One region of the Geobacillus sp. WSUCF-018B genome, then DNA from elsewhere that is predicted to be linked to it. Evidence: predicted binding sites of a transcription regulator. Region 1 holds the regulator's gene; the other holds the start of a gene.

Region 1 (5,704 bases):
ACGGCAGTGAGCTTCGTTATCGCGATGTACGCAAATTCGGAACCATGCACGTGTACGCGAAAGAGGAAGCAGACTGCCGGCCGCCGCTCGCTCAATTAGGGCCGGAACCGCTGTCCCCAGCGTTTTCTCCGGCGGTGTTGGCCGCAAAAGCGGCGAAAACAAAGCGGACGGTGAAAGCGTTGTTGCTTGATCAAACGGTCGTGGCCGGGTTTGGCAACATTTATGTCGACGAAGCGCTGTTTCGCGCCGGCATTCTCCCTGGACGGCCGGCTGCTTCGCTGACGGATGAAGAACTTGCACGGTTGCACGAAGAAATGGTGGCGACGATCGGCGAGGCGGTCATGAAAGGGGGAAGCACGGTGCGCACGTATGTGAATACGCAAGGAGAAGCCGGAACGTTCCAGCATCGCCTGTTCGTATACGGCCGCAAAGGGGAGCCGTGCAAACGGTGCGGCGCCCCGATTGAGAAAATGGTTGTCGCCGGCCGCGGCACGCATTATTGCCCGCGTTGCCAACGCTAGGCAGCAGACAAAAAAGGAGGGGTGACGAATGGCATTCACGATCGGATTAACCGGTGGAATTGCGAGCGGCAAAAGCACGGTCAGCGCGATGATGCGCGAGCTCGGCCTTCCGGTCATCGATGCGGATGAGGCGGCGCGCGCCGTCGTCCGCCCGGGGGAGGAGGCGTACCGGCAAATCGTCGCTGCATTCGGTCCGGGCATTTTGCGGGCGGACGGCGAAATCGACCGAGCCAAACTCGGGGCGATCGTCTTTAACGACGAACAACAGCGGAAAGTGCTCAACGCCATCGTTCACCCAGCGGTGCGGAAAAAAATGCTGGCTGAAAAAGAAGCGCACATCCGCTCCGGAGCGAAGACCGTCGTCCTAGATATTCCGCTGTTATTTGAAAGCGGGCTGACTCATTGGGTGGATAAAGTGCTTGTCGTGTACGTCGACGATGACGTTCAGCTCCGCCGGCTCATGGCGCGCAACGGTTTCACCGAAGAGGAAGCGCTCGCCCGCATCCGCTCCCAGTGGCCGATGGCGGAAAAAGTGAAACGGGCCGATGCGGTGATTGACAACAACGGGACGATCGAAGAGACACGCCGGCAGTTGCTGGCCATTTTGCATCAATGGGACGCCTTGGGAAAATAGGCGTCTTTTTTGCTGCGTTTTATTGATTTTGTTCTCCACATTTCATAAAAATATGATATACTATTTATGCGGATGAAAATAAATAGTATAACATATATGAGAGGAGAACAAGGTGAATGAAGGCGAAAGTGGCGATTAACGGATTCGGACGAATTGGACGGATGGTATTCCGGAGAGCCATCAATTCTCCCGACCTTGAAATTGTGGCGGTGAATGCCAGCTATCCGCCGGAAACGTTAGCCCATTTGGTGAAATACGACTCCAACCACGGCAAATTCGACGGCGATGTCACCGCTTTGGAAGACGGATTGCTTGTCAACGGCAAAAAGGTGAAATTGCTGAACTCGCGCGATCCGCAACAATTGCCGTGGAAAGAGCTTGATATTGATATTGTGATTGAAGCGACCGGCAAATTTAACGCCCGCGAAAAGGCAAGCCTTCACTTGGATGCTGGGGCGAAACGCGTCATTTTAACCGCTCCGGGCAAAAATGAGGATGTGACGATTGTCGTCGGCGTCAATGAACAGATGTTGGATATTGACCGTCATTTTATCATTTCCAACGCTTCGTGCACGACGAACTGCCTCGCCCCGGTCGTGAAAGTGCTTGATGAAGCGTTCGGAATTGAAAACGGCCTGATGACAACTGTTCATGCTTATACGAACGATCAAAAAAACATCGACAATCCGCATAAAGATTTGCGCCGCGCCCGTTCATGCGCCCAGTCGATCATCCCGACGACGACGGGAGCCGCGAAGGCGCTCGGGCTGGTGCTGCCGCATTTAAAAGGAAAGCTTCATGGCATGGCGTTGCGCGTTCCGACGCCGAACGTGTCGCTTGTCGATTTGGTCGTTGACGTCAAGCGGGATGTGACGGTCGAGGAAGTGAACGAAGCTCTTCTCCGCGCAGCCAATGGTCCGCTGAAAGGCATTTTGGATTTCACGATGGAGCCGCTTGTGTCGATCGATTTCAACACGAACCCGCATTCGGCGATCATTGACGGTTTGTCGACAATGGTGATTGACGGCCGGAAAGTGAAAGTGCTCGCCTGGTACGACAACGAGTGGGGCTATTCGTGCCGCGTCGTCGACTTGGCCAGCCTTGTCGCCGCCAAAATGAATGAGCGTCTTCATGTGAGCGCTTAAGCAGTTTTTCTTCCAATCTCGCAATCGTGAAAAGATGCGCAAAGCGTCCGATCCGCCCGTGTGGCGGTGTGGGCGCTTTTTCCTTTTGGCATGCGAAAAATTAAAAAAGCCTGTTGCAAAAACCCCCTAAACAAAGTATACTATGTTTCGTGAACTTCTTAACGGCAAAGGTAATGTGACTACTTAAAGGGTTAGGACCTCTTAGGACTAACTTTCCCCCGTGGTAGTTATACATGCCATTTTGCAACCTACAAATCTGTTTTTTATTTGAGAAAATTGGTTAAAAGGGGGACTTTCGCATGGATACGATGGGTCGTCACGTTATCTCGGAACTTTGGGGATGCGACTTTGACAAACTGAACGATATGGACTTTATTGAAAAAACGTTTGTAGACGCCGCATTAAAGTCGGGAGCGGAAATTCGCGAAGTCGCGTTCCATAAATTCGCTCCGCAAGGTGTAAGCGGGGTCGTCATTATTTCCGAATCCCATTTAACGATTCATACGTTTCCGGAACACGGCTATGCCAGCATTGATGTGTATACATGCGGCCATTTAGACCCGACCATCGCCGCGGATTACATCGCCGAAAAGCTTGGCGCGCAAACGCGGGAAACGATTGAGCTGCCGCGCGGCATGCGCCCGATTGAAGTGAAAAAGGCGCACGCGCTGTAATTCCATAACAACGGAAGCAAAAGGAGCGTAAACAGGACGCTCCTTTTTTTACGCTTTCGGCGGTGCCATGGCGGCCAAAATCATGGTATGATGGTGAAAAAAAGAACGATTAGGGAGACGTGGCTATGAGCATGTGGAAAAAGTTGAAGTATGCGTTGACGAACCATTGCGAAACGCGGGAAAACCATGAGGACGCCGAGCTCCGGAGCCATTACTACAAAGCGGCCCACCGCGCTGTCATCGACGCGGTGAAAGAGCTGCTCGCTTCGCTGCCTGACGCCGAGCTGCTTTCCGTTTCCGAAGAGCGCGGCGAGCTTTGCGCCCAAACGCGGCGCGGCCCCAAGCTGTTTATCGTCGCCACCGTCATTTCCGTCCGCCCGTTTGAAACGGCGGTGGACTTTTCGGTGACGACCGAGGCAAAGTTCTTGCCGTTTGATTTTGGCCGCAGCCGGGCGGTCATCCTTGAGTTATACCGGAAGCTTGACGGCCGCCTGCCGTATATTGGTTCTGGCCTCAATAGCTGACTATGGCTTGTCTGCCCTCTGCCATTCCGGTATGATAGAAGATAAGAAGAGGAACGGAGTGGATGTTATGCGATGTCCGTCATGCCATCACCAAGGCACGCGCGTGCTTGACTCGCGCCCTGCCGAAGAAGGCCGCTCGATTCGCCGCCGGCGCGAGTGCGAACAATGCCACTATCGATTTACGACGTTTGAGCGGGTCGAGGAACCGCCGCTGATTGTCGTCAAAAAAGAAGGGACGCGCGAGGAGTTCAGCCGGGAAAAAATTTTGCGCGGTTTGATCAAAGCGTGTGAAAAACGGCCGGTGGCGCTTGAGCAATTGGAAAAAGTGACGCAGGAAATCGAGCGCGAGCTGCGCAGCCAAGGCGTATCGGAAGTAAAAAGCGAAACGATCGGCGAAATGGTCATGGAGCGGCTGTCGCGCATCGATGAGGTGGCCTATGTCCGCTTCGCTTCCGTCTATCGGCAGTTTAAAGATATCAACGTATTTATCGAAGAGCTAAAAGAGCTGATTAAAAAAGGACAACGGTAAAAGGGCTCGGGCGGGAATGCGGCAGGCCCTTTTTTCAGCTTATTTTTCGGCCGGGAAGGCGAGAGGTGGATGGAAACGAATATGGCAGAATGGAAGGTCGGAGCGATGCCACACCATTGGAAAGAGTTGTTGGCCGTTGATCGGTATATGGTGCAAAGCCGCACTGCGCTGCACGATGCGGACCGAAAAGTGTTGACTATGCTGTATCAGCCGCTGATCGGCCATCGTGCGCTCGCCTTATATATGACGCTTTGGGGGGAGCACGAGCTGCTTGGCGGCCGGGAAGCGACCCACCATCGGCTTATGGCGCTCATGCAGTGCGGCCTGCCGGACATTTACAGCGAGCGGCTGAAGCTCGAAGGCATCGGGCTGCTGAATACGTACGTCCACGCCCCCGAGGCGGAAGAGCCGAAGCAGTTTGTGTATGAGCTGCGCCCGCCGCTGGCGCCGGATCAATTTTTCCGCGACGAAATGCTCGGCGTCTTTTTGTACCGGCAAGTCGGCCGTCATATGTTTGCCCAGCTGAATGACTGTTTTGCCTGCCCGGTTGTGGATGAGACAAAGTTCACCCGGGTGACGCGCGCGTTTTCGGACGTATTTTCGTCCGTTCATGCTGAACAAATCGTCGCGGGATTCAATGAAGAGGCCGGGCGCGAGCTCGAGCCGCCGGATGGAAAAGTGCACATGGGGCGGGACGAGGCGTCGTATGCGCTCGATGACGGCGTGTTTGATTTTGAGCTGTTTTTTGCCGGCTTGTCGAAACAGATGGTGCCGCGCCGGGCCGTAACCGCGAAAGTGAAAGAAGCGATCAAAAAGTTGGCATTTTTGTACGGCATCCCGCCGCTGGAAATGCAAAAAATTGTCCTCGGCGTCATCGATCCGGCATACGAGATTGACATTGACGCCCTGCGCCGGGCGGCCCGGGAGTGGTATGAGCTCGAGCACGGCGGCGCCGCCCCGCGCCTTGTCGAACGGGTGCAGCCGCTCGCTTACCGGACGATGGAACACATCAAGCCACGCACAAAAGAGGAGGCGTTGATGAAGCAGCTCGAGACGATCTCCCCGCGCCAGCTTCTGAAGGAAATTTCCGGGGGAGCGGAGCCGTCGCTCGCCGATTTGCAATTGATCGAAGATATTATGTTTCAACAGCAGCTTCTTCCGGGCGTCGTCAATGTGCTGATTTATTACGTCATGCTGCGGACGAATATGAAACTATCGAAAAAATATGTCGAGAAAATCGCCAGCCATTGGGCGCGCAAAAAGGTGCGCACCGTCAAAGAGGCGATGGAGCTGGCTAAAGAGGAAGCAAAGACGTACCAAAACTGGGCGAATGAAAAAGAAAAAGGGACGCGGACAGTGCGCAAAGTCGTGCGCACCGAAATCGTCCCCGACTGGCTGAACATGGATTACAGCCAGCCGGATGATGACGACTTTGATGTGGAACAGGCGCGCAAAGAGCTCGAGGAACGGCTGAAAAAATACCGTGATGGATCGTAGGTGTAAAGGCGATGGAACGAGTAAATCAACTGTTGCAGCGGCTGTTCGGAAACGAAGGGTTCCGGCGGCGCTATGAACAAATGCGGCGCTATATTTTGACGCATCCGGACGTGCAGCCGTTTTTGCAGGCGCACGAGCAGCAGCTGTCGCGCGATGCGGTGGACCGAAGTTTAATGAAGC
Region 2 (5,704 bases), on a different contig from region 1:
GACGTCGACGAGTTGCGCTTTTCGATAACCGGCGCGGAACTCTTCCTCTGTCAATGCTTTGACAATTCTCTTCTGCCAGAAGTACGTAATGACGGAATACACGATGATTGCGCCGAGAATAATGAGCAATGCTTCCACCCGTCATGCCTCCTTTCGCTTTGTCCGCTATTTCCTATTATATAGAGTTGCCGCTCGGAAGCAAAGTGTTTTCGCGATGCCATTTTTCTTCCCTTGGCCGGCGTTGTTTGCTAAACTAGTAAAGGTGATTCTGAAAAGAAGGTGGAACGATGGCTAAAAAGGAAGTATGGCGCTTTATTGACTCCGGCGAGGGCTCGCCGTCGTTTAATATGGCGCTTGATGAGGCGCTCTTAGAGTGGCACAGCGAAGGAAAAATTCCGCCGACGGTCCGCTTTTACGGCTGGAATCCGCCGACGTTGTCGATCGGCTATTTTCAAAAAGTGGAGAAAGAAATTGATTTAGACGCGGTGAAACGGAACGGCCTCGGCTTTGTCCGCCGCCCGACTGGCGGGCGCGGCGTTCTTCATGACAAAGAGTTGACCTACAGCGTCATCGTCTCCGAATCGCATCCCGCGATGCCGCAGACGGTGACGGAAGCGTATCGCGTCATCTCCCAGGGCATTTTGGAAGGATTTCGCTTCCTTGGGCTTGACGCGTATTTCGCCGTGCCGAAAACAGAAGAAGAAAAAGCGGATTTGCGCAGCCCGCGCTCGGCTGTTTGCTTTGACGCACCGTCGTGGTACGAACTTGTCGTTGAGGGGCGGAAAATCGCCGGCAGCGCGCAAACGCGGCAAAAAGGCGTCATTTTGCAGCATGGTTCGATTTTGCTCGATTTGGACGAAGACTTGCTGTTCAGCTTGTTTAAATATCCAAACGAGCGGGTGAAAGAGCGTCTGCAGCGCGATTTTAAAAAGAAAGCCGTCGCGATCAATGAGTTGACGAGCCGCACGGTGACGATCGAGGAAGCGAAAGAGGCGTTTTACAAAGGATTTGAAAAAGGATTGAACATCGTATTGGAACCGTACACGCTCACCGCCGAAGAGTTGGCATACGTCGAAGAGCTGGCGCGGACGAAATACGAAAGCGATGAATGGAACTTTAAGCGTTAGGCGGCAATATGGAACATCGCTCCTGTTTTGGCAAAAACGGCATGGCTGGTCCGTTTTTCGCCGTTTTTTGTCTTTTTTTGCTTGACAAAAACGAAATGATCTGTTCTAAATCACAATATATAGTATGATTTTCATAAAAAATCATACTATATATTGTTTTTTTCTGTTTGATATGGTAAGGTAGAGAAGACAGGGCAACATTGGCAAAAACATGAGAGATTATATAATTATATAAAAGAGGAGAGATAGGAGAATGACGGTGGCGTCATCCGAAAAAATGAAGATCAATATTGACAAGCTGAACGAGGATATCCGCCTATTTCCGCAAGTGCATCCGATTACGCCGGATATGCACATCACCCATAAAGGCGTATCCCGTTTGGTCATGCTTGACCGGTATTCATTCAAAGATACGGAGAAGCTGACGCTCACACCGGGCGATTTCGTTGTGTTGACGATCAAGGAGGACCCGAAATTCCCAGCCCGCGGTCTCGGTTTTATCGTCGATATTGACTGGGAGGCGAAAAAAGCGCGCGTGTTGATTGAAGACGAATACCGGCACGTGCTCGAAGGCGAGGAGGCGGAAACCGGCATTGTCCTTCGATCGCTCGACATTATCGACAAGCCGCTCGAGATTTTCTATGAGCAAATCGCCAAGCGCAATGCGACCGGGCTGGCGGCGGTGGAAAAGACCGAAGAAAAGCGGAAAGAGTGGTTCGAAAAGTTTTATCAAGAGCTCGCCAGCTTGAATTTTGTTCCGGCCGGCCGCGTGTTGTATGGGGCGGGTTCAGGCAAGGAAGTGACGTATTTCAACTGCTATGTGATGCCGTTTGTGAAAGATTCGCGCGAAGGCATTTCCGAACATCGGAAGCAGGTGATGGAAATTATGAGCCGCGGCGGCGGCGTTGGGACGAACGGCTCGACATTGCGGCCGCGCCATACGCTTGCGCGCGGGGTGAACGGCAAATCGTCCGGGTCGGTCTCATGGCTTGACGACATTGCGAAGCTGACCCACCTTGTCGAGCAAGGTGGCTCCCGCCGCGGCGCCCAAATGATTATGCTGGCCGACTGGCACCCGGACATTATCGAATTCATCGTCTCGAAAATGCAAAACCCGCGCATTTTGCGCTACCTGCTTGAAAATATGGAAGACGAGGGCATCAAAAAAGCAGCGCGCGACAAACTGAAATTCACGCCGCTCACCGAGCGGGAGCGGGCGATGTACGAAGCGATCGTCCGGTACAAAAACGCGCCTGACTACGGCGGCTTCACAGAGGAAATTATCAAAGACGCTGAAGAAAAACTGCGCACCGGCGGTACATACACGGTGCACAACCCGGACTTTTTGACCGGTGCGAACATTTCCGTCTGCTTGACGAAAGAATTCATGGAAGCGGTCGAAAAGGACGAAGAATACGAGCTGCGCTTCCCGGACGTAGAAACGTATTCTGAAGAAGAAATGCGCATTTACAATGAAAAATGGCATGAAATCGGCGATGTACGCGAATGGGAGAAAATGGGCTATCGCGTCCGCGTCTACCGGAAAATCCGCGCCCGCGAACTGTGGAAGCTGATCAACATTTGCGCGACGTATTCAGCCGAGCCGGGCATTTTCTTCATCGACAACGCCAACGAAATGACGAACGCCCGCGCGTACGGGCAAAAAGTCGTTGCGACCAACCCGTGCGGGGAACAACCGTTGGCACCGTATTCGGTGTGCAATCTGGCCGCCATTAACTTGGCGAACATGGTGGACAAAGAACGGAAGGTCATTGACTACGAAAAACTGAAACGCACGGTCGAAATCGGGGTGCGGATGCAAGACAACGTCATTGACGCCACGCCGTACTTCCTTGAGGAAAACAAAAAACAAGCGCTCGGCGAGCGCCGCATCGGCCTTGGCGTCATGGGGCTTGCAGACTTGCTCATTTACTGCGAAAAAGCGTACGGCTCTGAGGAAGGAAACCAGCTTGTCGATGAGCTGTTCCGCACGATCGCCACGACCGCTTACCGGGCCTCGATCGAGCTGGCGAAAGAAAAAGGCAGCTTCCCGTTTTTGGTCGGCGAAACGGAAGAAGAAACGCAAAAGCTGCGCGAAGCGTTCATCAACACCGGTTACATGAAACGGATGCCGGATGACATTCGCCAAGATATTTTGAAATACGGCATCCGCAACTCGCACTTGCTGACGGTGGCGCCGACGGGATCGACGGGGACGATGGTCGGCGTGTCAACCGGGCTGGAGCCGTACTTCTCGTTCTCGTACTACCGGAGCGGGCGCTTGGGCAAATTTATCGAAGTGAAAGCAGACATCGTGCAAGAATATTTGGACAAACATCCGGAAGCCGACCCGAACCATTTGCCGCCTTGGTTTGTGACGGCGATGGACTTGCCGCCGGAAGCGCACGCCGATGTGCAATGCATCATTCAGCGCTGGGTCGACTCGAGCTTGTCGAAAACGGTCAACGCGCCGAGAGGCTACACCGTCGAGCAAGTGCAAAAAGTGTACGAGCGTTTATGGCGCGGCGGCGCGAAAGGCGGCACCGTCTACGTCGACGGCAGCCGCGATGCGCAAGTGTTGACGTTGAAAGCGGAAGAAAACCGGATCGAAGAACAGCTAGAACTGCTTCCAGAAGAACAAGAGGAAAAAGAAACGAAACGCGCCGTCGTGCTTGTCGATACGATTCAAGATGTGCGCGCCACCGATGTGACGATCGGCTCCGAAATCGGCAACATTTGCCCGATTTGCCGCGAAGGAACGGTTGAAGAGATCGGCGGCTGCAACACGTGCACGAACTGCGGCGCCCAGCTGAAGTGCGGCCTGTAATGGTGATACGGATGGGTTTGGATGGATGAAACGCTGGTTTCCGTAGAGGAACCGGCGTTTTTTTTTTACATAAAAGGCAAAAGCCAAAATATAGTGGTAAAAGGCGGAAACGTTCAGTCCGAAAGAGGCGCTAGAGCGCGCCATTCGCTACGGGGCGTCCATCCAATACGATGCGGCGGCGGCTTCGCCGTTTTACCGCTATACAGATGAACAAGGGCGACAACATGAAGTGTGGTTTGAGGACGCCCGCAGCGCGTTGGCGAAATTTGACTTGGTGAAAGAATACGGATTGCGCGGAATCAGCTACTGGGTGCTCGGGTATCCGTATCCGGAAAACTGGGTGCTGTTGGAAGACAATTTCCGCATTCGCAAGCGTGGGTAAGCTAAGCAGTTAGAGCGTATGCGCCGGTCATCGGGCATGCGCTTTTATTTTGTTTCTTGGAGTTCGAGCCGCTTTTTTAGCTGATAAATTTCCAGATCGTGCTGGCCGATCTTATGGTTTAAATATTCAATCGCAATGTTCGCGTTGCGCCAATCATGTGACAATATCTCGAACATGCGCCGATGCTCAGCCAGCTCGTCCTCGATTTTTTTGAAATGGCTGCGCGTCTCGATAATGAAATGGCCCAACTTTTCCTCGAGGCGTTGTTGCTGTTCTTCGAGGCGCTGTTGTCGTTCTTCGAGGCGCTGTTGTCGTTCTTCGAGGCGTTGCTGTCCGGCTTCTAGGCGGTCGAGGCGTTCATGAATCGGCTGCAACTCCTCTTTCAGCACTGAGCGAAGCAATTCGACAAGCTCGTGAGACATTCTGCATCCCTCCTTTCAGTTTAGTTTTATTGTATCATTGCGTTCATGAGCTGTCATGGCAAATCTTGAGCAGCTTCGCGAAATCGGCCGCCAACGGGATTTGTTCCATGTGTATAACAACATGTGGGATCGGAAATTGCATCTGGATGGCATGATTGACGGCCGAGAATATCGGCAAATCGTGGCTGAAACCGATGGGCATGGTCGTTGGTTTCGCTGGGAGATGAACATATCAAATGAGGGGCAATGAACTTTCCATGAAAAATGGTGCCAAGCAAAAGAAGCATACGATTTCCCTCCAACCTTGAACCATACTAACATCAAAATATGGACAACTATAAGTGGGGGCGGTACGGCATCGGCAAATACGTGTATCGTGACGAGGAGGCGCAGGAGCTGGAGGAAACGATGCGTTCGTACATTGCCCGCTTTTTCCCGGCGGCTGAGGTGCAGTATTTTACGTAATGCCCCTTTTATGGTACAATAGAAATGATTGCTATTTTTGTCTGCCAAAAGGGCCGACGCATCGGAGTGACGGTATAGGCCGGGGGATTTGCTGGCGGCAGGCAAACGTTGCAGGAGGGGACAAACGTTGCCGACACCGAGCATGGAAGATTATATTGAGCAAATTTACATGTTGATTGAAGAAAAAGGCTATGCCCGCGTTTCGGACATCGCGGAAGCGTTGTCCGTTCACCCTTCTTCAGTGACGAAAATGGTGCAAAAGCTCGATAAAGATGAATATTTGGTGTATGAAAAGTACCGCGGCCTTGTCTTGACGCCGAAAGGAAAAAAAATCGGCCAACGGCTTGTGTACCGCCATGAGCTGCTTGAGCAGTTTCTTCGCCTCATTGGCGTCAACGAAGAAAACATTTACCGCGATGTGGAAGGGATTGAACACCATTTGAGTTGGAACGCCATCGACCGGATTGGCGATTTGGTGCAA

What was found. Region 1 encodes NrdR, which represses ribonucleotide reductase genes. Its sites were predicted from a motif close to AACACNATATATNGTGTT; they were not measured.
Region 2: CV944_RS03045 (vitamin B12-dependent ribonucleotide reductase) is a predicted target of NrdR. The motif match lies at 1,237-1,254, and genes of this name have one in related genera.

Annotation. Positions count from the first base shown of each region.
Region 1 covers NZ_PIJF01000012.1:23,993-29,696, reverse strand. Annotated here, with positions in the region: gene mutM (DNA-formamidopyrimidine glycosylase) at 1-521, shown strand, start outside; gene coaE (dephospho-CoA kinase) at 550-1,155, shown strand; gene CV944_RS05510 (glyceraldehyde-3-phosphate dehydrogenase) at 1,272-2,300, shown strand; gene speD (adenosylmethionine decarboxylase) at 2,600-2,974, shown strand; gene CV944_RS05500 (cytosolic protein) at 3,100-3,498, shown strand; gene nrdR (transcriptional regulator NrdR) at 3,566-4,027, shown strand; gene CV944_RS05490 (replication initiation and membrane attachment family protein) at 4,133-5,524, shown strand; gene dnaI (primosomal protein DnaI) at 5,536-5,704, shown strand, end outside.
Region 2 covers NZ_PIJF01000006.1:366-6,069, forward strand. Annotated here, with positions in the region: gene CV944_RS03035 (rhodanese-like domain-containing protein) at 1-138, opposite strand, end outside; gene CV944_RS03040 (lipoate--protein ligase family protein) at 288-1,127, shown strand; gene CV944_RS03045 (vitamin B12-dependent ribonucleotide reductase) at 1,381-3,954, shown strand; partial or broken gene CV944_RS03050 (spore gernimation protein) at 4,055-4,336, shown strand; gene CV944_RS03055 (hypothetical protein) at 4,381-4,758, opposite strand; gene CV944_RS03060 (DUF2332 family protein) at 4,814-5,008, shown strand; partial or broken gene CV944_RS03065 (spore photoproduct lyase family protein) at 5,095-5,223, shown strand; gene mntR (transcriptional regulator MntR) at 5,351-5,704, shown strand, end outside.